2 regions of the Vibrio sp. QJM3NY_39 genome follow, and region 1 is predicted to be linked to the other one. Evidence: riboswitches for the same ligand, from Rfam matches in the RefSeq annotation. Region 1 holds a riboswitch; the other holds the start of a gene.

Region 1 (15,320 bases):
AGAAGTACTCGCCCTCTTCAATATCTTTGAATAGAGGGTGGTTAGGTGTCGCGGTTACTGTGTTCCAACCCATGTGTGGTAATGGCAAATCACCCGTTTCAAGTAAACGAACTTCGCCATCACACAATCCTAAGCATTCAACTAACTCGTCAGCTTTTTGGCCTTTCTCTTGAGACAGTTTGCCTAACAGCTGCATACCTAAACAGATACCCAGCAAAGGTTTCTCTACTTGTTTCACAAGACTAACAAGGTCACGCTCTTGCAAGTTTTTCATTGCCTCACTTGCTGTACCTACACCGGGTAGGAACAGCTTGTCCGCAGCTAGAACAACTTTTGGTTCTTTCGAAATTTCAACTGCGTAGCCCAGGCGTTCAATCGCAAACTTCACTGAGGAAACGTTGGCACAACCAGTATCAATAATAACAACTTTTTGATCTTTCATTGTTTTTCCTTGCTAACGTTAGCCTTACAGAACGCCTTTGCTGCTTGGTAATTCATTACCTTCAACTTTGATTGCTTGGCGAAGAGTACGACCAAACGCTTTAAACAGGCTCTCAATAATGTGGTGATCATTATTACCAGCTGAAGAAAGATGCAATGTACAAGCCAATGTATCGGTTAAAGAACGGAAGAAGTGAACCACCATCTCCGTAGAAAGGTCACCCACTTGCTCGCGGCTAAACTTAGCATCAAATTTTAGGTACGGACGACCAGATAGGTCTAGAGCACACTGAGCTAAGCACTCATCCATAGGCAGGCTGAAACCGAAACGGCCGATACCACGTTTATCGCCTAATGCATCTTTAAGTGCTTGGCCTAAAGCGAGAGCGGTGTCTTCGATTGTGTGGTGATCATCAATGTGTAGGTCGCCCTGCACAGTCAGGTTCATTTGGAAACCGCCGTGTGTCGCGATTTGATCAAGCATGTGATCGAAGAAACCCATGCCAGTATCGATCTTGTTGCCACCGGTTTCATCAAGGTTTACGGCTACCTTAATATCGGTTTCTTTGGTCGTACGAACCACTTCAGCAACACGGGCATTAACCGTTAAATCTTTAACGATCTGTGGCCAGTTGAGTGTGCCTTCCGTTTCTGCATCCGGGCCGTATTGGATACCACGAATTGCCATGTTCTCAGCAAGTTGAAGATCCGTCATTCGATCGCCAATGACAACAGAGTGTTGGAAGTCGACTTTGCCGCCTTGTAGGTATTCTTTAACCATACCCAGTTTAGGCTTACGGCAAGAGCAGTTGTCTTCGTCAAAGTGAGGGCAAATAAGCACATCGTCAAACTTAACGCCTTGAGACTCAAAGAACTCCATCATCATATTGTGTGGAGCATCGAACTCTTCTTGTGGGTAGCTATCTGTGCCTAGACCATCTTGGTTAGTCACCATCACTAAACGGTAACCCGCATCTTGCAATGCCAGTAGGCTAGGGATCACTAGCGGTTCGAATTTTAGTTTGTCTAAACGGTCTACTTGAAAGTCGACTGGCGGCTCAACAATTAAGGTGCCATCACGGTCTATAAAAAGTATTTTCTGTTGTTTACTCACTTGAACTTCCTTTTAATTTTAAATCTGCTGGCCTAGCTAAAATCAAACGCTAACCCAAAATATTGGTTTCATTTGCCAGTCTGTTTTTAATCAACTCAGACTGACAAATGTTATTAATGGTAAGCCTTTCGTTACTGAAAAAAGTTACGAATGAATCCAAGTGTCTTTTCGCACTCTTCGCGGTTACCAATACTAATACGAACACAGTCTTCAATTGGCGAATTACGCAAGATGATACCCGTGTCCCATGCCGCTTTGAACAACTCATCGCCGTTCGGGAATTTAACCAGCAAGTAGTTACCCCAACCATCAAATACCGTCACTTGAGGCATACCCAACAAACCTGCTTGCAAATACGCTCGGTTAGCACTTAAATCCAGAACTTGGAACTTCGCTCGCGCAAGCCCTTGTTCAGAAAGCGCTTGAACGGCAATGTCAGCAACTGGAATTGGAACCGGGTAAGGCGCAATCACTTTCAACAGTACATCGATAAGCGCTTTGTTTGCTAGCGTAAAGCCACAACGTAAACCCGCCAGAGCAAAAGCTTTCGACAAGGTGCGCAGAATCGCAAGGTTCGGGTATTGCTCAAGCAAGTCGACCGTTGACGCTTCTGGACAGAAATCGATATACGCTTCATCCATCACCACAATCGCTTTGTCTTGCGTCATTTCAAGCAGTTTGACGATGTCTTTGCGATCAACCAAGTTACCCGTTGGGTTGTTTGGGCTACAAACAAACACTACTTTCACGTTATCTAGTTGAGCTTCAATAGCAGGAAGATTCAATTGCCATTCAGCCGTTAAAGGCACAACCTTGCGCTCAACACCAATCGTCTCGGCACTGATAGCATACATACCGTAAGTCGGAGGGCAGTACAGAATCGAATCTTCGTTCGGCTCGCAGAAAGCTCGAATCAAAAGTTCGATACCTTCGTCAGCGCCACGAGTAGTCAGCGTTTGCTCTGATTTCACGCCTGCATATTGCGCGTAAGCATCAATCAACTCTTTCGGCTGGCATTCGCTGTAACGGTTTAGACGAGACAAGTTTAGGTTGTACTCGTTATCAAACGGAGACTCGTTAGCGTTTAGCCACACATCTCCGCTGCCACCAATGCGTCTTGCAGACAAATAAGGTGTAAGAGCCTGAACTTGTTTTCTTGCTAACTTTTCCATGCCCTACCCTTATTTCGCTTTATTTAACTGTTCAAATCGATTTAGTTTTTCAACTCGGATAGTCACAGCACGTTTGTGCGCATCCAAACCTTCGGCTTCCGCCATTGTGACTACCGTTGGCGCTAGGCCTTTCAAGCCATCAGCCGTTAACTCTTGTACCGTCATACGCTTAGAGAAATCAGCCAAACCTAAACTTGAATAGGTTTTGGTATAGCCGTAAGTAGGAAGAACATGATTTGTACCTGATGCGTAGTCACCTGCAGATTCTGGAGACCAGTCACCAAGGAAGATTGAACCGGCATTGTCTAACAACGGCAGCAATTCACGTGGGTTCTTGGTCTGAACAATCAAGTGCTCTGGACCGTAGAAGTTAGAAATCGCAATCGCTTGAGTGATCGATTCAGCAATGATGATTAGGCTTGAAGCCAATGCTTGCTGAGCGATGTTCGCACGAGACAGTTCTTTCAGTTGCTTCTGAACCGCATCGGTTACTTGGTCGGCAATAACTGGCGATGGTGTTACTAATACAACCTGTGAATCTGGGCCATGTTCAGCTTGGCTCAGTAGATCAGCAGCAATGAAGTCAGCATCCGCAGTTTCGTCTGCAATCACCATCACCTCCGATGGGCCTGCCGGCATATCAATCGCAGAACCACGGAAGTCGTTACTCACTTGGCGCTTAGCTTCCGTTACGTACGCATTACCAGGACCGAAAATTTTATCTACTTTAGAGACACTCTCCGTACCGTAAGCCATCGCCGCAACAGCTTGAGCACCACCTACATTGTAAACCTCATCGATTTTACAAAGATTAGCGACATACAAGATTTCATCCGCGATTGGCGGAGGTGAACAAAGCACTACCTTGCGGCAACCCGCGATTTGAGCGGGTACACCTAACATAAGAACCGTTGACGGAAGTGGCGCGCTGCCACCCGGAATATAAAGGCCAACAGTATTAATAGCGCGTGTCACTTGCTCACACACAACGCCTGGCTGTGTTTCAACCTTAATTGGCTGCGGCTTCTGAGCTTCGTGAAACTTAGCAATATTGCTATAAGCTTGCTCTAACGCTTGCTTCATTTCTGGTGTTAAACGAGCACATGCCTCTTCAATCTCAGTCGAGCTGACTCGAATGGATTCTGGAGTCACACGATCGAACTTTTCAGTCAGCTTTTTAAGTGCGGCATCGCCTTCATTTCGTACTTTTGCAATAACATCAGAAACAGTCGCTGTGATGTTTGCACCTTCAGTAATAGCTGGACGCTCTAGTACCGAGTCTTGCTGTGATTCACTTAAAGATTGCCAAACAACGGTTCTCATCGTCACTACCCCATCATTTTTTCGATTGGTAATACTAGAATCGAGCTTGCACCCAACTCCTTCAGCTGTTCCATAGTTTCCCAGAACAAGTTCTCAGTACTTACTAGGTGAACGGCAACTTTGTCTTTGTCTGTAGATAGAGGAAGAACAGTAGGATCTTCAGCTCCAGGTAATAGCGCTTTGATTTGCTCTAGCTGAGACGTTGGCGCGTGAAGCATGATGTACTTAGACTCTTTCGCTTGTTGAACACCCTGCATACGAGTCAGTAGTTTTTCAATCAATGCTATTTTGTCTGCATCAAATTCGCCAGTGCGTTGAATCAGAGTTGCTTTAGATTGGAAGATAACTTCCGTTTCTTTCAGGCCGTTCGCTTCTAGCGTAGCGCCTGTAGAAACCAAATCTGCGATAGCGTCAGCTAGACCTGCACGAGGAGCAACTTCAACCGAACCTGTTAGCATACAAGTGCTGAATTCAACACCCTGCTCGTCCATGTAGGCTTTAAGTAGTTGTGGGTAGGTTGTCGCAATACGTTTACCCGCAAGATCTTGTGGGCCGTTGTATTCTTCATCTTTGTTGATAGCGATAGAAAGGCGGCAACCACCGAAATCTAAGCGGCGTAGAGTGCTGAATTGCGATGGCTCGTTTAGAGCGATACGGTCTAGGCGAACTTCTTCTAGTTCATTCTCGCCAATGAAACCTAGGTCAACTACACCGTCCATGATAAGACCTGGGATGTCATCATCACGAACCAGTAACAAGTCGATTGGCATATTTAGTGAATGAACAACTAACTGCTCACCCATGATGTTAAATTTAACACCACATTTTTTAAGTAGATCTTGGCACTCTTTACTTAAGCGACCTTTCTTTTGAATTGCGATTCTTAGGCGTTGTGTCTGCATTGCTGTATCCCTGTGCAAATATTTGAATTTATTGATTATTTAAAAGTGCTAAAACTAAAAAACCCTCGGAAGACTTTGTCGTCCCGAGGGTTTAAATCTAAATTCTTTGACTTAACCTCCGGGAGAATTCTTGCTCCCGGGTATACGTAAATCTCCCCGAAAGACTAGATAGGGTGATGATGGTGATGAATGTTCATTACTAATTTACGCATACTTATCGGCTCTTAGGTTGTTTGCTGTCTTGTCTCCACACTAACTAAGCTGACACCCTTTTTCAACCATTTATTCGAACTTTTTTCACGAAATTTAAAATTAAATTAACGAGCACAAAAAAAGGGAGGCAAACGCCTCCCTTTTCATTATTCAATCAAGTGATGTTTAGCTTTTGCACGTCGACATTTTACAACGTGAGAAATAAGCCAATGCAAAACATACTGCCACAAACGTTAGAGACGCTGCGCCGAACGCGATGCCAGTTGATGATGTCATACCTAGAGTGATGAAGCCGATACACGATACGAACGCCACAGACAGCGCATAAGGAAGCTGAGTCGATACGTGGTCAATGTGGTTACAACGAGCACCGGTAGAAGACAGAATCGTTGTGTCTGAGATTGGAGAACAGTGGTCACCAAATACAGAACCCGCAAGAACCGCACTTAACATAGGCAGAATTAGCGCGATGTCAGAGGCTGCAGCCATGTCACCCGCGATAGGTAGCATGATACCGAACGTACCCCATGATGTACCTGTCGAGAACGCCATTAGGCCAGCAAGAAGGAACAAAATAACGGGTAGCCAGTGGTAATCAATGTTGCCCGTTGCTAGAGATGATAGGTACGAACCTGTTTTCATGTCACCGATGACAGAACCGATAGTCCAAGCGAACACAAGAATCAGGATAGCGCCAAACATAGAGCTAGCACCGATCCACATTGTTCTTGCGATATCAGACATTGGTAGCTTTTGCTTAAACACTGTCGCTAGCGCAACAAGCAGACCTAAAACACCACCGTAAACAAGAGACTTGCCTACATCTGTATTTTCGAACGCACCAAGCAGGTTAAATGCTTGACCGTCAGCAGTCAGCGCTTGGCCGCCTGTGTAAAGCATGGCAGCAACTGTTGCTACGATTAGCGATACGATTGGCATAACAAGATCAGAGACAGAACCGTTTTCGCTCTCTTGAATGTCTAGCTCTTCGTTTAGATCGTGCGCTTGCTTTTGATCGTTGTCGCCTTCAAAGCCACGGCCTTGAGAGGCTTCAATCTCATGTTCACGCATCTTACCAACGTCTAGACCGAACCATGCAACGGCAAATACCATTAATAGTGCGAACACAGCGTAGAAGTTCATTGGGATAAGACGAACGTAAGCACCCAGTGCAGAATACTCAGTCACACCGTGTGTCACTAAGATGCCACCAATAATAGTGATGATGTAAGCACCCCAACTAGAAGCCGGCATAATCACACACATTGGAGCAGCGGTAGAATCTAGAATATAAGCTAGCTTAGCGCGAGATACGTAGAAGCGGTCTGTTACAGGACGAGAGATAGCACCTACCGCTAAGCTGTTGAAGTAATCATCGACAAAGATGAATACGCCTAAGAAGGCAGCAAGTAGTTTTGAACCACGTTTGCTCTTCACACGAGACTGTGCCCACTCAGCGAATGCGCGAGTACCACCAGATAGTGTGAGTAATGCAGTTGTCATTCCGAGAATAATTAGGAATGCGATGATGCTCATGTTCCAAGTGTTAATGCCACCATCTTCGATGAAAACACCAGATGCTTTAGTGAACACGTAACTAGCTGCGTTACCTACTGAGTAGTCAGCAAGTAGAATCGCACCCATAACGATACCAACACCCAAGGAAACCAATACACGGCGGGTAACAATAGCTAGAGTCAATGCAACCAAAGGAGGAAGCAGCGATAAAGGCGATGTTGCAAAATCTATTAAATTCATGATCTTCAAAAACCAGTTTTTTATTTGGCTAGAGATCTACTGCAGACAAACTTGATACGGTTTATCAAGCTCATGTTGAACTAAGCGAAAGGGAAGTGAACACTTCACCCAACCCTACAGTAGCGCTCCATAGTTTAAAATTAAGACTATGGCAGTGTTGTACCTATTGAGCACAACCCCAGCAAATTGTTTAGATATACAATTTACTTCGGCAATTACACCTTTCATTCCCGTTCATTGGCATCACCCCAACGAAAACTACTTTTTATAATTGCGCCTCTACGTGCGATAACATTATTAACTGTGCAAACCAGAGTTTAACAACAAATTAACCAAAGCATCGCATCAGGTAGCCGCAATTGTACCCATCAAGAGCAACAATGCAACATATCATTCCGACAAAAATGTCTTTTTGTTAATGAACTAATCAATAAAAAAATAGTCTACATATAGCAATTACTCCACCAGTCACATATCGATTTTTAAGATAATCTTAATAATTATTATAAATTCATCAAAAGTGAGTCGTTTCTTTTTCAACTATTCATCTCACTTTTATATTTAAATAACCAATACAAGAAATACTATTTGTTTTATTCCTAGGCACTGTTTATTATTAGGAGGATTATTTAGTTTACCTTGATGGGAAATATCATGTCTGAATTAACAAAAACACTATTAAATATCCGCAGCCTTCGTGCGTTCTCACGTGAATTAACTCTTGAGCAACTTGAAGAAGCGCTAGACAAGCTGACTATTGTTGTACAAGAGCGTCAAGAGTCTGAAGCTGAAGAACGCGCTGCTAAAGCAGAACAAGAAGCTAAGCTTTCTGCTATTGCTGAACAAATTGCAAAAGACGGAATTGATGTTGCAGATCTTATTGCTGCACTTTCTGGTGAAGCAAAATCTAAAACAACTAAAGCTAAACGTGCTCCTCGCCCAGCGAAATACAAATACGTAGACGCAAACGGCGACGAGAAAACTTGGACAGGTCAAGGCCGTACGCCTTCAGCTATCCAAGAACAACTAGATGCTGGTAAATCTCTAGAAGAGTTTGCTCTTTAAGGCATCCTGTTTGCTAAGTGAATAATCAATAAAACACTAAGCAATAGAATTAATATTAAGTCGACTAAAGTATTATTTACGGCTTCAATATATTCAGAAACAAAAAAGGCTCCTTTCGGAGCCTTTTTTATATTTCACTATTAGAAATATAAATGAAAAAGATAAAAATATCTTATCTTTCCCAGTATGCTTCTTCTAGACTGTCTTCTCTTTCAGGAAGGCCGCGAGACAAGCGAGGAGAGTGCTGAACCAACACTTCATAACTTGCACGGTTTGAATATTTACAAACTTGTGAGAAAGATGAATACGTTAAAAATGCATGTTGGTGCTTGCTAGAATTCGGTACATTTTCTTTATGATATTTATTTGCTGCCATATCATGTAATAAAGCCGACAGCGCCGCATCCCCTGCACCATTGGTATTCTTGATCTTTTCTGGACCACCCATGTAAGGCGCGATATGCGAATAGATTTTCGTTGGGTTGTCACATAACTCTTTATGTGCAGGACGGCTAAACTCATAGCGGTTAAATTCTGCAATCGAGCCTGGTAACAACGGCAATGAAGTTTCACGCTTCACCGCGTCTTCAGTATAACCCGCCATGAATAAGCCAACAGGGCCTGCTGTACACAGAACCAAGTCTACCCACTCTAATGCTTTGTCTGAAGCAGCAAGAGGATCGCTTTCACCTGTTAAGGCTTCTGCTTCGTCTTCATTCATTGCAACAACGGTTACGTGCTGTTCAAGGAAATCTTTCCAAAACTCTGGATCATCTTGAATAACGAATTTAGTACCAAGTGTTAAAACAACAGGCACATCGTATTTCTTCGCGTATTCGATCGCTTTCATTGTTGCTTCAGGCATAGGGTCACCTGGTTTACAACGAACTAAATACGCCGTTAATACTAAAGCAGAAGCACTTTTGAAAATTTTCTCAGGGATGCTTTCTGGTTTTAATTGGTTCATTTGTCCTTCGCTAATTGCGAAAGTACGTTCACCATCTTCTGTAATTAATGCAAAGCAGCGACCAATTGCGCCATCTACCCCTTGTAAATGGTTCAGATCCATTCTGCTTGATGTATTACATAAATAGCGGTAACCGTAACTACCAATTTTAATATCTTGGCTCATTACACCCAATAGCGTTGAACGGTCATCCGCAAGTACTGAATAGTTGTGCAATGTATTACCAATAGTGCCACCAGCGTATTCATTGGTGATCAGGCACTGTTCTTTTAATTCTTGATACAAGGATTCAGCAGCTTCATCACCAATAACCAGTGAGTGTCCCTTACTTAGCCCGTATTTTTCGATTAGCTCAGAACTCACTTTCGCTTCAATATCCACCAAAGTTTGGTCAATACCGATAATATGAGTACGTGACATTCTTTTGCTAGTTTGAGCTTGGCTTACTAAAGGATCACGAGCGTGAACCGGAAAATAGTGCTTTGATTTACGTTGTCCAGGGAATTTCATAAGGCTAGTCTAAGTCAAGGGGAAATAGGTGGCGGATTCTACCGCGCTATATTTAACGCGGCAATCTTTCAAACTATAGCAAACGTTTGCTAGGCTATTTTTTTATTCGCCTTCCATAAAGCTTAAGTCAGGTAGCATACCCAAATGCTCGGCGTAACGTTTTTGATTAAACTCAGCGCCGTTTTTCATTACATCAAATACTTCAATAGCCAGTGCACATGCCATAGCCGTAATCGCCTCTTCACGAGGAGTACCTGTCATCATTAAACGCATCAGCGTCTCTTTCACTTTTACAGGTTGGCCATCTTCAAGTTGGTTCTCGATAATCTCGATCAACTGTTCTTCTTGCATAAACTCATTTTGTTCAGACATTTTTTATCTCAGGTCTTGGATTTCGAGCGACTATGCCACATATAGATCTGACATCCTAGCGAGTCTCCTCGCGTTCATGCGATTCTCTAACGAAGTCAGCGCAATATTTGTGCAAATGAAACTGTGATTCCGGTCTCGGATCTGTCGCGGTGTTTCTCTTTCTGTTAGAATCTGCGACCAAGTAATAGTAACGGTGTTTAGACATGTCAGATATCAGCTCTGGAAACAGCGAAAAGAAAGTAATTGTCGGTATGTCCGGCGGTGTAGATTCGTCAGTATCGGCGTATCTTCTTCAGCAACAAGGCTATCAGGTAGAAGGCCTTTTCATGAAAAACTGGGAAGAAGATGATAACGAAGAATACTGCACGGCAGCTGAAGACCTTGCTGATGCTCAAGCGGTATGTGACAAATTAGGTATCCACCTTCACACTATCAACTTTGCCGCAGAGTACTGGGATAATGTATTCGAGTACTTTCTTGAAGAGTACAAAGCCGGTCGTACACCGAACCCAGATATCCTTTGTAATAAAGAAATCAAATTCAAAGCATTCTTAGAGTTTGCGGATGAAGTATTAGACGCAGACTACATTGCGATGGGTCATTACGTTCGTCGTACTTTCCCAACTCAAGAAGAGCTAGACGCTGGCGTGAAACCAGAAATGCTACGTGGCCTAGACGGCAATAAAGACCAAAGCTATTTCTTATACACGCTAAGTTCAGATCAAGTGGCACGCAGCCTATTCCCTGTGGGTGAATTAGAGAAGCCTGAAGTGCGCCGTATTGCTGAAGAGCAAGACTTGATCACTGCGAAGAAAAAAGACTCAACAGGTATCTGCTTTATTGGTGAGCGTAAGTTCACAGAGTTCCTTGGCAAATATCTACCGGCTCAACCAGGTAACATCGAGACACCTGAAGGCCAAGTTATTGGTCAGCACCAAGGCTTGATGTACCACACTTTGGGTCAACGTAAAGGTCTTCATATTGGCGGCACTAAAGGTGGCGGCGGTAACGAAGAACCATGGTTTGTTGGTGAAAAAGATCTTAAGCGTAATGTTCTGATCGCGGTTCAAGGTAAAGACCACCCGCTTCTTAAATCAGAAGGCTTGTTCGCATCTCAGCTTCATTGGGTTAATCGCACACCAATTACTGAAGTTATGACATGCACGGTAAAAACACGTTACCGTCAAACCGATATTCCTTGTACAATCATCCCAATTGACGATGATAACATTAAGGTTATCTTCGATGAGCCGCAAATCGCTGTAACGCCAGGCCAGTCGGCTGTGTTCTACCAAGATGAAGTCTGTCTTGGTGGTGGTATCATCGAAAAACGCATCTAATCTAATCGAACGAACAACAAACGATAGAAAACAACTAGGAGTTACTACGTGGCTAATACACTTTATGACCGTACTATTGCTTTCGCTGGAATTTGCCAAGCTGTGGCTTTGGTTCAACAAGTAGCGAAAGACGGCCGTTGTGATAAAGATGCCTTCGAAGCTTCACTCAATGCCATTTTAAATACTAACCCAGCGAACACTGTGGGTGTATTTGGCCGTGAGGCGAACCTAAAGCTAGGCCTTGAATGCTTAGTAAAAGGTATCGACAGTACTCCTGCTGGTAGCGACATTACTCGCTACATCATCAGCTTGATGGCGCTTGAACGTAAACTATCTGCTCGCAATGACTCTATGTCACAGCTTGGTGATCGTATTCAAACTGCAGAGCGTCAAACTGAGCACTTCGATCTGTTTGACGAGCAAATGATCAGCAACCTTGCGAGCATCTACTTAGATGTAGTGAGCCCTATTGGCCCTCGTATTCAGGTTTCTGGTACGCCAGCAGTACTTCAACAGACATCGAGCCAGCATAAGGTTCGTGCTCTGCTGCTATCAGGAATTCGAAGCGCTGTGTTATGGCGTCAGGTTGGCGGCAAACGTCGTCACCTTATCTTCGGTCGCAAAAAAATGATCGAGCAGGCTCAAATCCTGCTAGCTCGCATGTAATTTATTAGCTCGCGCCTCGTCGCGAGCTTGTTTTTTGTACCAATACAATTCTCGCGCAAACGATTGCGCAATATGCGTGACAATTGAGATTGTTACTGGTATAAACCTCTCAAAATTTAGAAAACTCAATTCAGGAGAACACCATGGAACTGTCAGCATTGACTGCTGTTTCACCAGTAGACGGCCGTTACGGAAGCAAGACTGTTGCATTACGCAGCATCTTTAGTGAGTTTGGCCTACTAAAGTACCGCTCTATCGTTGAAGTTCGTTGGTTACAAAAGCTTGCAGCTACAGATGCAATCAAAGAAGTACCAGCGTTCAGTGCAGAAGCTAACCAGTTTCTTGATGAACTAGCTGCTAACTTCAGTGAAGAAGATGCTCTACGTATCAAAGAGATCGAGCGCACGACTAACCACGACGTTAAAGCGGTTGAGTACTTCTTGAAAGAGAAAGTTGCTGGCGTTCCTGAACTTCACGCTGTAAACGAATTTATTCACTTTGCATGTACTTCTGAAGACATCAACAACACCTCTCACGCGCTTATGCTTAAAGAAGCTCGTGATACCGTGATTCTTCCAGAAATCCGTAACGTAATTGAAGCTATCAAAGCGCTTGCGAACGAGTACCGTGACATTCCATTACTGTCTCGTACACACGGTCAGCCTGCTTCTCCTTCTACTATGGGTAAAGAGATGGCTAACGTTGCGTACCGTATGGAACGTCAATACAAGCAAATCGAAAACGTTGAGATTCTAGCGAAAATCAACGGTGCTGTAGGTAACTACAATGCACACCTTTCTGCATACCCAGAAGTTGAATGGCACCAGTTCAGCGAAGAGTTCATCACTGAATCTCTTGGCGTAACTTGGAACCCGTACACAACTCAAATCGAACCTCACGATTACATCGCTGAGCTGTTTGATGCTGTTGCTCGTTTCAACACTATCCTTCTTGACTTCGACCGTGACGTTTGGGGCTACATCGCTCTTGGTCACTTCAAGCAGAAGACTATTGCTGGCGAAATCGGTTCTTCTACAATGCCGCATAAAGTTAACCCAATTGACTTCGAAAACTCTGAAGGCAACCTTGGTCTAGCGAACGCAGTATTCAGCCACCTTGCACAAAAACTTCCAGTTTCTCGCTGGCAGCGTGACCTTACCGACTCTACAGTTCTTCGTAACTTAGGTGTTGGCGTTGGCTACGCAATCATTGCATACACTTCGACTCTGAAAGGTATTAGCAAGCTAGAAGTTAACCGTGCTGCGCTACTTGCTGAACTAGACAAGAACTGGGAAGTATTGGCTGAACCAGTACAAACAGTAATGCGTCGTTACGGCATCGAGAAGCCATACGAGAAGCTAAAAGAGCTAACTCGTGGTAAACGTGTAGATGGCGAAGGCATGCGTGCATTCATCGATGGTCTTGAAATCCCTGAAGACGAGAAAGTACGTCTAAAAGAGATGACACCAGCGAACTACATCGGTCAAGCAATCGAGCTAACTGACAAGCTGTAGGGTTCGAATTTCGAATCACAGAATAGACAAAGGCTTCCCATGTGGAAGCCTTTTTGTTGCGTAGAACAAATGTCTCGAACAGTAGTCCCTAAGTAAACAACAGTCGTCAATCAAACCTGACTTGTCCTACTCACCTCCCCCATTCAAATACTGCAAGCCACATTAGACAAACATCCTTAAATGCCAAGATCAAAAAAGGCCTCCCGAAGGAAGCCTTTAGAATACATATTGCCACTTAACGACAGCAGCTTGTGTTAGAAATTACATGTTACGTAAAGACGCAATACGCTTATCTAGCGGTGGGTGGCTCATTAGAAGCTCTGTTAGAGACTTCTTACCATTGATACCAAATGCCATCATAGAACCTTCTAGTTGTGGCTCATGGCTCACCTTTAGACGCTCTAGCGCTGCAATCATCTTCTCTTTACCCACTAGGTTCGCTGCACCTGCATCGGCATGGAATTCACGATGACGGCTGTACCACATAGTAATGAAGCTTGCTAAGAAACCAAATACCAATTCCAACACCATCGACACACCGAAGTACACCATCATGTTGCTGCCGCCCTCTTCTTCGTTGTCATTCGACGCAACAATGTTGGCGATGAAACGAGATAGGAAGATAACGAACGTGTTCACTACACCTTGCATTAACGTCATGGTCACCATATCACCGTTCGCGATGTGGCTCACTTCATGCGCTAATACCGCTTCAGCTTCATCACGCGTCATGTTGTGCAGCAGGCCTGTTGATACTGCTAACAATGAATCGTCACGTTTAGCACCTGTCGCGAATGCGTTGATGTCTGGCGAGTCGTATATCGCCACTGTTGGCATACCAATACCAACTTGTTGAGATTGACGGCTTACCGTCTCCATCAACCAATGTTCTGTTTCGTTACGTGGGCTTTCAATGACCATGCCGCCTACTGAGCGTAGCGCCATTTTCTTTGACATCATTAATGAAATGAATGAACCGCCAAAACCAAATACTGCAGCCATTAACAACAAGCCTGAAAGGCTTCCTGGTTGCATACCTGTGACTGCATATACAATATTAAGAACAACACTTAGTACCAATACAACCGCAAGGTTGGTTGCAAGGAACAACATTACTCGCTTCATTACTTATCTCCGCATGAAAGCTGTTTTTATAAAACTTATTGTTATAGACAAGGCAGACAGCAATAGATTCCAACCTTGAAGACTTATACTTACTTATACATATAGTCTTAGATTAAGAAAACAAGGTTAAGCATTAAATTGCAACATTTGATTACGAGACTATATTCGAATTAACCTTAGTCTATTAGACCTAAGTCGTATGGTGCCGATATAACAATCCGTTTACAGTGACTTCAGATGATTTATTGGCTAGTCCATGTACAAAAAGGGAACGATCATGGTTGAAGGTACTAACACTCAAATGGCTATTGATTTACTGTGCTGTCACCTAGGGATTACTGAAGAAGAAGCGAAAAAGCAGATTGGAATCCTAACACCACAAACGGCACAGACAAAAATCACAGAAACGCAACAAGCATTAATGGGACTGACAAAAGAACATTAATCCCAAACTTGTTCAAAAGACCGGTTTTTACAAACGTATGGTTTAAAGGCTTAAAATAGCAAAAGGGCTGCAATCGCAGCCCTTTTCTTGTTTAGTACACTAGGTGAGAATTAAAGCGTAAGCAAAGGCTGCACATCAATGTACTTACCAATGTTCTTAGACTTTGCTCTTGGTACGTAAGGGATTTCACCTAACTTCGGCGCACCTAGCTTGTCTTCAAGCATCGCAATAATATCAGCATAATGTTCAGTGCCTGGATTAATGCGGTTCGCTACCCAACCTACTAGGTTTAGACCATCTGCACGAATCGCTTCAGCAGTTAACAGAGCGTGGCTCAAACAACCCAGCTTAATACCAACAGTCAGGACAACTGGAAGCTGCTCTTTCTTAACC
Region 2 (15,320 bases), 910 kb from region 1:
CTCTATCCAACTCATTTGTATTCTGCTTAGGGTAACGGCTCCAGTTATTAATACGCTCCAGCTGGGCACTCTTTAATGCCGTTTCCGTTTCATCCATGATCTGACTGTGACGCTCACCTTCGGTATACATGGTTACGCCAATATGGCACCAATTATCAGAATCTAAAGGTTCCGGCGGGGTTATCTTGTCTAACTGCCTTAAACACTGAGCCGCCAAGGTAGCAATATCTTTAGCCCCTTGATGCGGAATAAATACGGCAAAATCAGCATCGTAATAACGAGAAAAAATAACATCAGGATAGCGTTGAACAATATTCGACAATACTTCGCCAACTTCGATAATAAAGCCGTCAGTGATTTGCTTGTCATTAGCATCACGGACTTGCTCCCATTCGTCGATACGTATCAATAACACACCACCTCGAGCACCGCTTTCATGCAAAGCCGATTCAAGCTTGTTATCGAATAAGACTCGGTTTGCCGTGCCTGTGAGTTTGTCTAGGAAGGTATGGGTACGGATAAAGGTATCGAAGCGGCTTCTTTCTTGACGAGCATCTTGCAGCTCTTCGATCAAGACATCCAAGGCTTCACTTGCCGTGTATGGCCATTCAAGTTCATCTCCCTTTGCATGAGCCTCAACTTGCCCTGCGAGGATCATTCTTCCTCGCTCTTCCAAGATCTCAGAACCCATCAACTGTTCCTTCAACCAACGAACACCACGAGCCAGACAGAAAAGGATCAATGCAACCGCCAAAGTAATTGACCACATTGCTTCCATTGAGTAGCTATAACCAATATAAGGAGGCAATGCTTTAAACTCGATTCGATAACCTTCATTGCGCTCTAGAATGAAGCTTCTTTCATAAAGACGATTGGGATCAATTTGTGGGGAGGTATCTTTGAAGCGATAAACGATGCCAGTCTGGTTCGAGAGTTTCATCTCAACAATATTGCTCGCCTGCAACATCTTCGGCATCCAACGCTGCATCGAATACGCGGCGTCAGGATCTTCCATCTCTTTATCTACAACGTCGACAATACCAACCAAATAATGATCTAAATATTCTTGTCCGATACGCTTAAAGGAAAGTGTGCCACCAATAAAAAGAATGAACATCGCACTGATCACGATCACAGTGACAAATGCGACCAATCGAGTGCTCAATTTTAGTGTCGGGGTATATCTCATGAATAACGAAATCCTTTTCAACTCACATTATACCGTATTGCTACTTATACTATAAATTGACGTTGTAAATAAAGCGTTAAGAATTCTAGGTAACAAAAAGCCGCGATAAACGCGGCTTTTTCCAATTTAATACTGTCTTTATAATATATTAAAAACAGGGCTTAAAATGGGATGTCATCATCAAAATCCATTGGCGGCTCATTATATTGAGGTTGAGCCTGCTGAGGAGCTTGTTGAGGTGCTTTCGGCTGCTGTTGAGCTGGAGCACTGTATTGTTGCTGTGCTTGTTGCTGCTGTTGTGGCTGTTGTGGCTGACCCCAACTACCTTGCTGTTGGTTGTTACCCATACCACCTTGAGCAGGAGCACCACCTTGAGCACGGCCGCCAAGCATTTGCATTACACCATTGAAGCCTTGAACAACCACTTCAGTTGTGTAGCGATCTTGACCGCTTTGATCTTGCCATTTACGTGTCTGAAGTTGACCTTCAATGTAAACTTGAGAACCTTTACGTAGGTATTCACCAGCAACTTCCGCCAGCTTGCCAAACAGAGCAACACGGTGCCATTCTGTTTTTTCACGCTGTTCGCCAGTTGCTTTGTCACGCCATGACTCTGACGTTGCAATGGTAATGTTCGCTACTGCACCGCCATTGGGCATGTAACGAATTTCAGGGTCATTACCTAGGTTACCCACTAATATAACTTTGTTAACTCCACGGCTAGCCATGATTTGCTCCGTCTAAATTCATAGTCTCAGAAAATTTTAGCGCACAAGAATAGCATGCTTTTCTACAGTGATAAATCGCATTCCTATTCTCGCTCTAATACAAAGAATAAAAACGTAACAAATCATGATATTCAGAGCGATGTTGCTTTTTTCTCCACTTACAAACCACTCATTTACTTTGGGAATTGATATTCAACGCAAGTCACCATTAAGGCACTAGAGAAGCCGAAGCATGCATGACAACGTTAAATCTAACCCAAATTGAACAAGGAGTTTCAATGAGAAAATCTCGATACGCTCGCACTTTACACTTTCTGTGCATCGACCCAAGCGACACCTATCTACATGTAAAAGAGATAGAAAAGCACTTATTTATTCCACTCTACAAGATGACAGCGGACGACTTGATGCTTTTCGATAGAAAACAGAGCAACCGTATCTTGCTCATCGATTACAAAGAGGTACCAAAGTTAGTCATGGTGTTCCCTAATTTACCCGTCATGTGGAAAAATCATGAGATCATATTGTTCAACGTCCCCCAGCAACTTACTACCTCAGAGCTACTTACCTATGGTGTCTTAAAAGGGTTGTTTTATGATTCTGAACAAAAAGTTAAAATAGCAAAAGGGCTTAAAGAGGTCATTAATGGTGACAACTGGTTACCCAGAAAGGTAACGAACCAACTTCTTTTTTATTACCGCAATATGGTCAACACCAACACGACACCCACCAATGTCGATTTAACCATTAGGGAGATCCAGGTGATTCGCTGCCTTCAATCTGGCTCATCAAACACTCAAATAGCCGATGATTTGTTTATTAGCGAATTCACCGTCAAGTCTCACCTTTATCAGATATTCCGTAAGTTAGCGGTTAAAAATAGAGTCCAAGCCATCGCCTGGGCTAATCAGAACTTACTTGCATAATTGATCAGCCTCTTAAACTGATGATAATTTTGAGGGAAACTCTAGTAAACCATACGTATTGTTGCTGAATTTTCGACATAACTTATGCTAGAGTTGCCCTCAGAAATATCAGCCATTCAGGTTGAATCAATAATTATTATAGATAAAGGGTCTTATCATGATCAAAAAGTGCCTTTTCCCGGCAGCTGGCTACGGTACACGCTTCTTACCTGCTACTAAGTCAATGCCTAAAGAAATGATGCCTGTTGTAAACAAGCCTCTAATTGAATACGGCGTTGAAGAAGCGATCGAAGCCGGTATGGACGGCATGTGCATTGTGACTGGTCGTGGTAAGCATTCTCTGATGGATCACTTCGATAAAAACTACGAACTCGAACATCAGATCAGCGGTACAAATAAAGAAGACCTGCTGATCAATATCCGTGAGACGATTGAAGCAGCAAACTTCACTTACATTCGTCAACGTGAAATGAAAGGCCTTGGCCACGCTATCTTAACGGGTCGCGAACTTGTGGGTGATGAACCATTCGCAGTTGTACTTGCCGATGACCTTTGTGTAAATGAGCAGCAGGGCGTTCTGGCTCAAATGGTTGCGCTATACAAACAGTTCCGTTGTTCGATTGTTGCAGTACAAGAAGTACCAGAAGACGAGACGCACAAATATGGTGTTATCTCTGGTGAAATGATTAAAGATGATCTTTTCCGTGTTGACGACATGGTTGAGAAGCCAGAGCCAGGCACTGCACCAAGTAATCTCGCGATCATTGGCCGTTACATTCTGACTCCAGACATCTTTGAACTTATCGAGCAAACAGAGCCAGGTAAAGGCGGCGAGATCCAGATTACTGATGCATTGTTAAAACAAGCAAAATCAGGCTGTGTATTAGCGTACAAATTTAAAGGCCAACGTTTTGACTGCGGCAGTGTAGAAGGTTATATCGAGGCAACAAACTACTGCTTTGAAAACCTATACAAAAAAGACCAGCAACAAATCGAGCTAGGTAAGCACTCAACAACAAAAGCTTAATCACTGGTTTTGGCTTATTAACTAATTATAATTAACGGTTAGTTAGCTGCGTAATAAATTATTTAAAGGGTGACTCAAAAGAGTCACCCTTTTTTGTTTACTGTTTTTTTATCCAGTAAAACTTTGCACAAATCTCACTCTATGTAATACTTTATCCACTTAAAATTACATGGTCTGTTGAGATGGATAAAATAGAAATCAGAGGCGCTCGTACGCATAACCTCAAAGACATTAACCTAACCATACCTCGTGACAAACTCACTGTTATCACGGGATTATCCGGGTCAGGAAAATCGTCACTTGCGTTTGATACTCTCTACGCAGAAGGGCAGCGTCGCTATGTCGAGTCTTTGTCTGCTTATGCTCGCCAATTTCTATCTCTTATGGAAAAGCCTGATGTCGACCACATCGAAGGTTTATCTCCCGCTATCTCAATAGAACAGAAGTCGACCTCTCACAACCCTCGTTCAACCGTGGGGACCATTACGGAAGTCTATGACTACTTAAGGTTGCTCTATGCGCGAGTAGGTGAACCACGCTGTCCAGATCACAATACCCCTCTGGCTGCGCAAACCATCAGCCAAATGGTCGATAAAGTGTTGGAACTCCCTGAAGGTTCAAAGATGATGCTAATGGCGCCTATCGTCAAAGAACGTAAAGGTGAGCATGTCAAAACACTTGAAAATTTAGCCGCTCAAGGTTTTATCCGCGCTCGAATTGACGGAGAAACTTGTGACCTATCCGATCCACCAACACTTGAGTTACATAAGAAGCACACCATCGAGGTGGTCGTTGATCGATTTAAGGTTCGCCCTGATCTTCAACAACGCCTGGCTGAATCGTTTGAAACCACATTAGAGCTCTCTGGCGGCATTGCTGTTGTCGGTTGGATGGATGATAAAGAACAAGAAGAGATCGTGTTCTCAGCTAACTTTGCATGTCCAAAGTGTGGCTACAGCATGCAAGAACTTGAGCCGCGCCTATTCTCATTTAACAACCCTGCTGGTGCATGTGGTACTTGTGATGGACTTGGTGTTCAACAATATTTTGATCCAAGTCGAGTGATTTTAGATGAAAACCTAAGCATTGCAGAAGGTGCGATAAAAGGCTGGGATCAGAAGAACTATTACTATCTTCAGATGCTAACATCGCTATCAGACCATTATGGCTTTGATCTGTATGTACCATTCAACTCTCTGCCTAAAAAGACTCAAGAGATCATTCTTAAAGGCTCAGGGCGTACTGAAGTGGAATTCAAGTACATCAATGACCGAGGTGATATTCGAGTCAAACGTCACCCATTTGAAGGTATTTTAAATACGCTGGAACGCCGTTACCGCGATACTGAATCTAGCGCGGTGCGTGAAGATCTTGCCAAGTACATATCAACAAAGTCGTGTTCTAGCTGTGATGGCACGCGTTTAAGATTAGAAGCTCGAAATGTCTTCATTGGCGATACCACACTGCCAGAAATCGTTGAGCTCAGCATTGCTGATGCACTCGAGTTTTTCCAAAACTTATCGCTTAGCGGTCAGCGTGGTCAGATCGCTGATAAAGTAATGAAAGAGATCAATGACCGTCTGCATTTCTTGGTGAACGTTGGTTTGAATTACCTTAATTTATCACGCAGTGCTGAAACACTGTCTGGTGGTGAAGCGCAACGGATTCGTCTCGCAAGTCAAATTGGTGCTGGTTTAGTGGGTGTTATGTATGTACTCGATGAACCATCAATTGGCCTCCACCAGCGTGATAATGAACGTCTACTGCAAACTTTGGTTCACCTCAGAGACTTAGGAAATACCGTGCTTGTTGTTGAACATGATGAAGACGCAATCCGTTGTGCTGACCATGTTATCGATATCGGCCCAGGTGCGGGTGTGCATGGTGGACACGTGGTCGCAGAAGGCACCATGCAAGACATCATCGAAACCCCGAATTCTTTAACCGGGCAATACCTGAGCGGCGCCAAAGAAATTGCGATACCAAAACAAAGAACGCCTATCGACAAGAAAAAGGTCGTCGAGATCGTTGGCGCAACGGGGAACAACCTAAAGAATGTCACTGCGACGATCCCTGTAGGCTTGTTCAGCTGTATTACGGGGGTATCGGGGTCAGGTAAATCTACACTAATCAATGACACCTTCTTTAAAGTTGCCCACACTCAATTAAACGGTGCTACAACCGCAGTTCCGGCGCAGCACAAAAAGATAAAAGGCTTAGAGCATTTCGACAAAGTGATCGATATTGATCAAAGCCCTATCGGTCGCACCCCTAGATCAAACCCTGCAACCTACACTGGTATTTTCACGCCAATTCGTGAGTTATTTGCCGGTACCCAAGAATCACGATCTCGTGGCTACAAGCCAGGTCGATTCAGTTTTAACGTTCGTGGTGGTCGCTGTGAAGCGTGTCAGGGAGACGGTGTCATCAAAGTAGAGATGCACTTCTTGCCAGATGTGTATGTGCCGTGTGATGTGTGTAAAGGTAAGCGTTATAACCGTGAAACTTTAGAAGTTCGCTACAAAGGCAAAACCATTGACGAAGTTCTAGAGATGACAGTGGAAGATGCTCGAGAATACTTCAACCCTGTTCCTGTTATCGCTCGTAAGCTGCAAACATTGATGGATGTTGGCCTTTCTTACATTCGCCTCGGACAAGCAGCGACAACCTTATCTGGTGGTGAAGCGCAGCGTGTTAAATTAGCGCGTGAATTGTCTAAACGAGACACGGGAAAAACCTTATACATTCTTGATGAACCAACAACAGGTCTTCATTTCCACGATATCCAGCAGCTATTGACGGTATTACATAGGCTGCGTGATCACGGTAATACGGTTGTCGTGATTGAGCACAACCTCGATGTCGTCAAAACAGCAGACTGGATCTTAGACCTTGGTCCTGAAGGTGGCCAAGGGGGCGGTGAGATTGTTGCAGAAGGTACACCTGAAGATGTGGCGTTAGTCGAAGGTTCACACACTGCTCGCTTCCTTAAGCCTATGTTAAATTTGAAGTAGGTGTAAAATAGCGCCCTGCGAGCAGACAGAAAAATGTTAAAGTAACAGAGCTTGTTTCAAAAGGAACAAGCTCTGTTTTTATAAGGTTAGGGATTTATGGCAACAATACACACTAGCGGTACCCAACTAGAAAATCAGGTAACTCAGCTACCACTCAATAAAGCATTTCTGGCTTCTTTAGCTGTTGTATTCTTGTTAGCCATGCATTTTTTCATGCCGAATCCTGGAGGCTCAGGCCTTGCGTTATCGTTTAACCCAACCACTTGGTTAGCTCTTAGCTTTACGTTAGCAATTGGCTTCTACCAACTCGCGACTAACCGAGTACTCAAATATTCCAAGTTAACCGTTGGTTTGCTGATCAGTTGCGTGATACTTACGCTACCCACGCTCTACAGTAACGCCTTTCCTCAAGCCGCATCTGGTCGACTACTGGGATTGTGGGCGGGCTTCGCTTTATTCGTCGTACTTCAGCAATTTAAGTTCAGCAATAAACACAAGCAACGCATGTTGTGGTTCATTGTGCTTGCTGTGGTTATACAAGCACTCTTTGGTTACGTGCAATATTTCTTACTGGAACCCGGCAATCTATTTGGTTACAACACTGCGGCTAATCGACCTTATGGGATATTCCAACAACCGAATGTTATGGCTAGCTTTTTAGCTACTGGTTTTGTGCTTTCAGCGTATCTTTTAGCGAGACAGCCCGCTAAATATAATCACAAAATTAGCGAGTCGTTCTTACTATACCTAACCCCGACCTTAACCGTACCTTTGCTGATCATCATCGCATCACGTACCGGATGGTTGGCTGCCGTCATTGGGTTTGTCTGCATTCTGCCTTATCTATACAAATTCACGACCAAGAAACGCTTCTACGGATGGTGCGCATCAGTGCTAGTCGGTATCGTGGTCGCTTTTTCGGTAATCAGTCTCAGTACAACGGATAGCCTCGCCAGTAAAAGGGCTAACTTAGAAAGCCCGCGAGCTTATACCTTTCCACAAGCACTCGATATGATGATCGAAAAGCCATTTACAGGGTATGGCTACGGGAAATTCGAATCCGAGTACACGCTATACACAGCTCGCCAGCATCAACTCAACCCAAATTATCATCCCGGCCTTCCTTCAATGGATCACCCACACAATGAGTTCTTGTTTTGGGGGGTTGAGGGCGGAATAGTACCAATCATCGGGATCTTGCTTGCTGCGTTCTTAGTCATGTCACGTATAGCAAGCTCAGCGAAGGGAACACGTCTAGCACTGCTCGCACTATTTATACCGATACTCTTACATTCTCAGCTCGAGTACCCTTTTTACCACTCAGCGATTCACTGGATAACACTCATCATCTTGATTTACTGGGTCGATCAACGAGCTTCTCGTCACTATCAACAGCCGTTTAGTATCGTCAGTAAAACCCTGTTTAGAGTGTCTAGCTTGGTGGTTCCGATCTTGGTGAGTTTCTATATGTTGAGCGCGCTGCATACCAATTATGTCCTAACTCAATTTGAACTTTCTAAACCCAGAAACCCGGATATTCTTAAGCAGGTAACGAACCCTGTAGTCTGGAAAGATCGCTATGATTGGGACGTATACAGCACCTATCTAAATATCGGCCTCTACAAAGCTGATCCTAGCTTGATCCAACCTTATATAGATTGGTCGTTAGAGATCATAAAACGTAAGCCAAGGCCTGCTTTCTACAGTAACCTGATTCTTGCGTATCAAGGATTGGGCGATCACAGTAAAGCAGAACAAATTCGTAGTGAAGCGAGCTTCTTGTTCCCAAATAGAGACTTTTCCAAGGTTCAATATAAGAAAATATCGGAAGCTGAAAATAATATTTCTTCTGCTAAATGACGCCAAGGAATCTAGAGTTAATTCACCATATTGACGTTTAGTCTAGACACAAAAAAGCGCACGATCTCTCGTGCGCTTTTCTTTTGAACTTGAGTTTATTGCCGCTATTTTAAAACGTCTTGCAACGCTTTTAAGCACAAAGCGACATTCTCTTTTCGAGCGCCATAACCCATTAAACCAATACGCCAAGCCTTGCCAGCCAAAGAACCAAGTCCCGCGCCAATTTCAAGGTTATATTCTTCTAGAAGTTGTGTTCTGATTTTGGCTTCATCGATTCCTTCAGGGAAATAAAGCGCATTGAGCTGCGGAAGACGACTCTCTTCATCAACCACAAACTTTAATCCTAGTGCTTCTACGCCTTCTTTAAGCTCTTGGTGCATCGCATGGTGACGTGACCAAGCATTATCCAGGCCTTCATTTTTCAATAAAACCAACGACTCATGCAAAGCATACAGGCTATTCACAGGTGCAGTATGGTGGTAGCTACGCTTACCTTCTCCACTCCAGTAACCTAATACTAAACTTTGATCCAAAAACCAGCTTTGTACGGGAGCTTGACGCGCCTTCATCTTCTCAACCGCACGTTGAGAGAAAGTGACAGGAGACAGTCCAGGAACGCAAGATAGACACTTTTGACTACCTGAATACACCGCATCGAGCTGCCATTCATCAACCAACAATGACACACCACCTAGTGATGTCACCGCATCAACAATCGACAATGCATCAAACTGACGAGCCACTGCTGAAATCGCTTGAGCATCCGATAACGCGCCAGTAGACGTCTCTGCATGCACAAATGCGACAGCAACTGCATCAGGGTTTTCTGCCAATGCCTTTTCGACCTTTTCAACGGAAACGGGCTTGCCCCACTCATCATCTACAAGGATCGCTTCACCACCACAGCGCACAACATTCTCTCGCATACGTTCACCAAAAACGCCATTGCGACAAACAATTACCTTCTCACCGGGCTCAATCAAGTTAACAAAACAGGTTTCCATACCTGCACTGCCTGGCGCAGAAACAGCAATCGTAAATTCATTTTCAGTTTGGAATGCATACTTAAGAAGTTGTTTCAGTTCATCCATCATCGCAATAAATAACGGGTCGAGGTGACCAATAGTTGGACGGCTCAAGGCCTGTAATACTTGAGGAGAAATGTCTGAAGGCCCCGGCCCCATTAACGTTCGGTGTGGCGGATAAAAGCTCTCGATAGCAGTAGTGAGTGTTAAATTAGACATGTACATCCCTTACGTTAATGTTGTGAACAATCCACCCTAAAGCAAATCGATACCGTCATCAATTAGCTAAAAGTATTGAGGTCACACCAGTGTCACATAATTGTTAAAATTATTTTTTAAATATCTCCAGTTACGGATTGACATTGTTACCGCAAACACGTTCAATGAAATGGCTATCTAGCAGAAGAGGAGCACTGCCCAGGCAGATGTTTTGTGGAACCGCATTTCCAATACAAAGCATCAAGGGGGAGCAGTGCCGAGATAATAAAAGGATGCAGGACCTTTATTATCGGTTGAGCGGGCTGAATCCCGGCAACTGTCGCCATTTCTATATGGTGAAGAGCTTCTGAGGTTACTATTCTAATAATTCCTCTCTTTTTGCTCTAAATACTCTCTTCGAAAAACATCGGACGTTGGATTACCCAACCGTAATTTTATTTTAGGAAGTCGTGGGAGATATATCGTGAGTGCATCTAATGTAGCTGGTTCTTTTAATGTCGCTAAGTTTGGTGGAACAAGTGTTGCCAACTTTGAAGCAATGAGCCGTTGTGCTGCCATTATTGAAAATAACTCAAATACTAAACTGGTTGTGAGCAGCGCGTGCTCAGGCGTCACCAACTTGCTGGTTGAGCTAGCGAATGGTGTCCAAGACAAAACTCGTCGTCAGGAATTATTGACGCAATTGACTGACATTCATAACGCGATTCTTGATCAGCTAGCTGACCCAATTAGCATTGAAAAAGATGTGCACTGCATTCTCGATGACATTGCGAGTGCGGCCGAAGCAGCGTCGTTCCAAGTAAGCACAAAGCTGACTGACCACCTAGTGGCATGTGGCGAATTGATGTCGACGCATATCCTCGCTCAAATCATTCGCGAGCGTGGCACACCCGCTGTCCGTTTTGACATCAGAGAAGTGATGCGCACCAATGATGACTTCGGCAAAGCTGAACCACTGTTAAAAGATATTACAGCCTTAGCTCAACAGAAATTGATTCCACTATGCCAACAGCAAGTTGTCGTTACCCAAGGCTTTATCGGCGCCGATAGCGAAGGTAACACCACAACGTTAGGTCGTGGTGGTAGTGATTACTCAGCGGCACTGATTGCAGAATCTGTACAAGCGATTGGTTTAGAAATCTGGACTGATGTTCCGGGCATCTACACCACGGATCCACGTATCGCATCGAAAGCATCTCCTATCCCAGAGATCAGCTTCAGCGAAGCATCGGAAATGGCAAACTTTGGCGCGAAGATATTACACCCTTCGACTCTAGTCCCGGCACTACGCCATCAAATCCCGGTATTTGTCGGCTCATCAAAAGCACCAGAGCTCGGTGGCACATGGATTCGTCAGCAAGTTGAAAGCTCCCCTCTGTTCAGAGCGCTTGCCCTACGCTGCAACCAAACCATGGTTACGCTACGCAGCGCCAATATGTTCCATGCTTATGGCTTCCTCGCAAAAGTGTTCGAGATCCTGGCTAAGCATAAGATCTCTGTCGATCTTATCACTACCTCAGAGATCAGTGTCTCACTCACTCTCGATCAAACAGATACATCAGGTGGTGCTCCTCAGTTACCAGAAGCCGCTCGAATTGAGCTTGAAGAGCTGTGTTCTGTGGATATTGAACACGACCTATGCCTTGTTGCTCTTATTGGCAACAACATGAGTGAAAGCAAAGGCTATGCGAAGCAAGTATTCGGCACGCTTGAAGACTTCAACCTACGTATGATTTGTTACGGAGCGAGCCCACACAACCTGTGCTTCTTGCTTGATGAATCTGTCTCCAAGTTAGCGATTCAAAAACTGCATCAAGAGCTGTTTGAATAAAACGACGGTTGCTCGATTAGTTAAAATCACCAAACGACAGATACAAAAAGGGTTGCTCTTAAGCAACCCTCTTATTTTTACGAATCAAAGCCCGTCATAGATTCAAACTAGTTAATGTTTGGACCTAACCACTTCTCAGCTTCCAACATATCCCAACCTTTACGGTCGGCATAGCTATCCACTTGATCCTGTTGAATCTGTGCAATCGCAAAGTATCGGGCATCAGGATGTGAGAAATACATACCAGACACTGAGGCACCTGGCCACATTGCGTAGCTCGTGGTTAGTGACATGTCGATTGCTTTTTCAACGTCCATCAACTCCCACAACGTGCCTTTCTCTGTATGCTCTGGGCAAGCAGGATAACCCGGGGCTGGACGAATACCTTGGTACTTCTCTCGAATCAAATCGTCGTTAGACAAATTCTCATCAGGTGAGTAGCCCCAAATGTCCTTTCTCACTTCTTTATGCAAGTATTCAGCGAACGCTTCAGCCAATCGGTCTGCAACCGCCTGAATCATAATCGCGTTGTAGTCATCACCATTGGCTTTGTATTCATCAGCCAGCTCTCGCTCACCAATACCACCCGTTACTGCAAAACCACCAATCCAATCCGCTTTACCACTGTCTTTTGGCGCAATGTAATCTGACAAACAGTAGTTAAATCCTTTGGGCTTTTCGGTTTGTTGACGAAGGTTGTGCAGAACCTTTAACACTTCAGTACGCGATTCATCGGTATACACTTCAATATCATCGCCAACACTGTTTGCTGGGAACATGGCACACATCCCGCGAGCTTCAAGTAGCTTCTCTTTCTGCACTCGATCCAACAAATCATTCGCATCTTTGAATAAGCGTTTCGCTTCCTCGCCCACTTCTTCATGATTGAGAATTGCTGGGTACTTTCCAACTAATGACCATGTCATAAAGAACGGAGTCCAGTCGATGTACTGACGTAAAGTAGCCACATCAAAGTCCTTGAAGATGTGTACTCCCGGCTTAACAGGTGCAGGGGGAGTATACGCATTCCAATCGATAGCAACTTTATTGGCACGCGCTCTCTCTAGCGAGACTGGCTTAGTGCGCGGCTTTTTGCGGTTGTGTTGATCGCGAACGCGATCGTAATCAATATCCAACTTCTCCACAAATGCAGGCTTCAGTTCGTTAGATAGTAGAGAAGTACACACACCAACAGCACGTGAGGCATTGTTTACGTAGACCACGGGTTCAGAGTAATTCTGTTCAATCTTAACGGCTGTATGCGCTTTAGATGTGGTTGCTCCGCCAATAAGAAGAGGCAGCTTAAAGCCTTGTCTCTCCATCTCTTTGGCAACATGTACCATTTCATCAAGAGAAGGAGTAATCAGCCCGGAAAGGCCAATGATATCGACGTTCTCTTCTTTAGCTACCTTAAGGATTTTTTCACATGAAACCATCACGCCCAGATCGATAATTTCGTAGTTATTACACTGCAAGACAACGCCAACAATGTTTTTACCAATATCATGAACATCGCCTTTTACGGTCGCCAGTAAGATTTTTCCGTTAGTTGCACCAACGTCTTTGGTTGCATTAATAAATGGCTCTAGATGGGCTACCGCCTGCTTCATAACACGGGCAGATTTCACCACTTGAGGAAGGAACATCTTACCTTCACCAAAGAGGTCACCAACTACGTTCATGCCATCCATTAATGGACCTTCAATCACCTCGATAGGGCGAGAGGCATTAACACGAGCTTCCTCGGTATCTTCAACGATGAAATCAGTAATGCCTTTCACCAAAGAGTGCTCTAAGCGCTTTTCTACTGGCCAGGTGCGCCACTCTAACGCCGATTTATCTTCAACTTTGCCAACTGCACGCTCTAGATATTCAGTCGCGATATCGAGTAATCGCTCTGTTGAGTCGTCTCGGCGGTTTAGAACTACATCTTCAACGGCTTCACGCAAATCCTCAGGCACATTATCGTAAATCTCTAACTGCCCAGCATTTACGATGCCCATATCCATACCGTTTTTAAAACAGTGGTATAGGAATACCGCGTGAATAGCCTCACGAACGTAGTTATTACCGCGGAAAGAGAATGAAACATTCGACACACCACCCGAGATCATCGCATGCGGAAGATCGCGTTTGATGTCCCCTACTGCTTCAATGAAGTCGACCGCATAGTTGTTATGCTCATCAATACCAGTAGCCACTGCGAAAATGTTTGGGTCAAAAATAATATCTTCTGGCGGGAAACCTACTTCATCAACAAGAATATTGTAGGCATTAGTACAAATCTCGACTTTACGCTCTCGGGTATCAGCCTGCCCTAATTCATCGAACGCCATCACAATGACAGCAGCTCCATAACGACGAACCAGTTTAGCTTGTTCGACAAACTTCTCTTTCCCTTCCTTCAATGAGATAGAGTTAACGATACCTTTACCCTGAATACATTTCAGACCCGCTTCGATAACTTCCCATTTTGAAGAGTCGACCATGACTGGTACTTTCGAGATCTCAGGTTCAGAAGCGCATAGATTAAGGAATTTAACCATACACGCCTCAGCGTCTAGCATCCCTTCATCCATGTTGATATCGATGATCTGAGCGCCGTTCTCAACTTGCTCTCGAGCAACACTCAAAGCTTCGTCGTAGAGCTCTTCTTTAATCAATCGCTTAAATCGAGCAGAACCGGTAACGTTAGTACGCTCACCGACGTTCACAAATAGAGATTCTTTGGCAATCGTTAATGGTTCTAAGCCAGATAAACGGCAAGACACAGGCAAATCAGGTAATTGACGTGGCGTTACGCCTTCAACGGCCTCAGCCATGTGACGTATATGTTCTGGCGTCGTACCGCAACAACCACCAATTAGGTTCAAGAAGCCACTCTCGGCCCATTCCTTAACGTGTTCAGCCATATCTTCAGGAGAAAGGTCATACTCACCGAATGCATTAGGTAAACCCGCGTTAGGGTGAGCGGAAACGTTACATTCAGAGATACGAGACATCTCACCAACGTACTCTCGCAGTTCGTCAGGGCCTAATGCACAGTTCAATCCAAATGAGATAGGTTTAACATGACGAAGGGCGTTGTAGAAGGCTTCTGTTGTCTGCCCTGAAAGCGTACGACCTGAAGCGTCAGTAATGGTACCGGAGATCATCACAGGAAGCGTGATGCCTACCTCTTCAAAAACAGATTCAACCGCAAAAGAACATGCTTTTGCATTTAACGTGTCGAAGATAGTCTCGATAAGAATAAGATCTGAGCCGCCTTTGATAAGTGCTCGTGTCGATTCGGAGTAAGCTTCAACAAGCTCATCAAAGCTAACATTACGATAGCCCGGATCATTAACGTCTGGGGAGATAGAACACGTTCGGTTAGTTGGACCTAACACACCCGCTACGAAACGGGGTTTGTCTGGGGTCTTTGCCGTCCATTCATCTGCCGCTTCACGAGCTAATTTTGCAGCTGTAAAGTTAATTTCTTCGCTAAGGCTTTCCATATCG

Evidence for each region. A riboswitch is a leader RNA that binds a small molecule or an ion and turns the genes downstream of it on or off. The one in region 1 is predicted to bind lysine.
Region 2: another riboswitch for lysine. It lies ahead of lysC (lysine-sensitive aspartokinase 3); the one in region 1 lies ahead of AC3CHU_RS10475 (Na+/H+ antiporter NhaC family protein).

The regions. Positions count from the first base shown of each region.
Region 1 covers NZ_CM173505.1:2,362,599-2,377,918, forward strand. The annotation lists gene hisH (imidazole glycerol phosphate synthase subunit HisH) at 1-442, opposite strand, end outside; gene hisB (bifunctional histidinol-phosphatase/imidazoleglycerol-phosphate dehydratase HisB) at 467-1,555, opposite strand; gene hisC (histidinol-phosphate transaminase) at 1,687-2,727, opposite strand; gene hisD (histidinol dehydrogenase) at 2,737-4,056, opposite strand; gene hisG (ATP phosphoribosyltransferase) at 4,056-4,952, opposite strand; His leader region at 5,006-5,141, opposite strand; gene AC3CHU_RS10475 (Na+/H+ antiporter NhaC family protein) at 5,331-6,923, opposite strand; lysine riboswitch at 7,036-7,213, opposite strand; gene AC3CHU_RS10480 (H-NS family histone-like protein) at 7,578-7,988, shown strand; gene AC3CHU_RS10485 (inosine/guanosine kinase) at 8,161-9,465, opposite strand; gene AC3CHU_RS10490 (hypothetical protein) at 9,568-9,837, opposite strand; gene mnmA (tRNA 2-thiouridine(34) synthase MnmA) at 10,041-11,177, shown strand; gene hflD (high frequency lysogenization protein HflD) at 11,226-11,843, shown strand; gene purB (adenylosuccinate lyase) at 11,987-13,357, shown strand; gene htpX (protease HtpX) at 13,619-14,482, opposite strand; gene AC3CHU_RS10515 (hypothetical protein) at 14,760-14,927, shown strand; gene bioD (dethiobiotin synthase) at 15,038-15,320, opposite strand, start outside.
Region 2 covers NZ_CM173505.1:3,272,666-3,287,985, forward strand. The annotation lists gene csrD (RNase E specificity factor CsrD) at 1-1,189, opposite strand, end outside; gene AC3CHU_RS14490 (single-stranded DNA-binding protein) at 1,351-1,917, opposite strand; gene AC3CHU_RS14495 (LuxR C-terminal-related transcriptional regulator) at 2,196-2,843, shown strand; gene galU (UTP--glucose-1-phosphate uridylyltransferase GalU) at 3,001-3,870, shown strand; gene uvrA (excinuclease ABC subunit UvrA) at 4,053-6,884, shown strand; gene AC3CHU_RS14510 (PglL family O-oligosaccharyltransferase) at 6,981-8,744, shown strand; gene AC3CHU_RS14515 (pyridoxal-phosphate-dependent aminotransferase family protein) at 8,849-9,988, opposite strand; lysine riboswitch at 10,165-10,342, shown strand; gene lysC (lysine-sensitive aspartokinase 3) at 10,452-11,819, shown strand; gene metH (methionine synthase) at 11,927-15,320, opposite strand, start outside.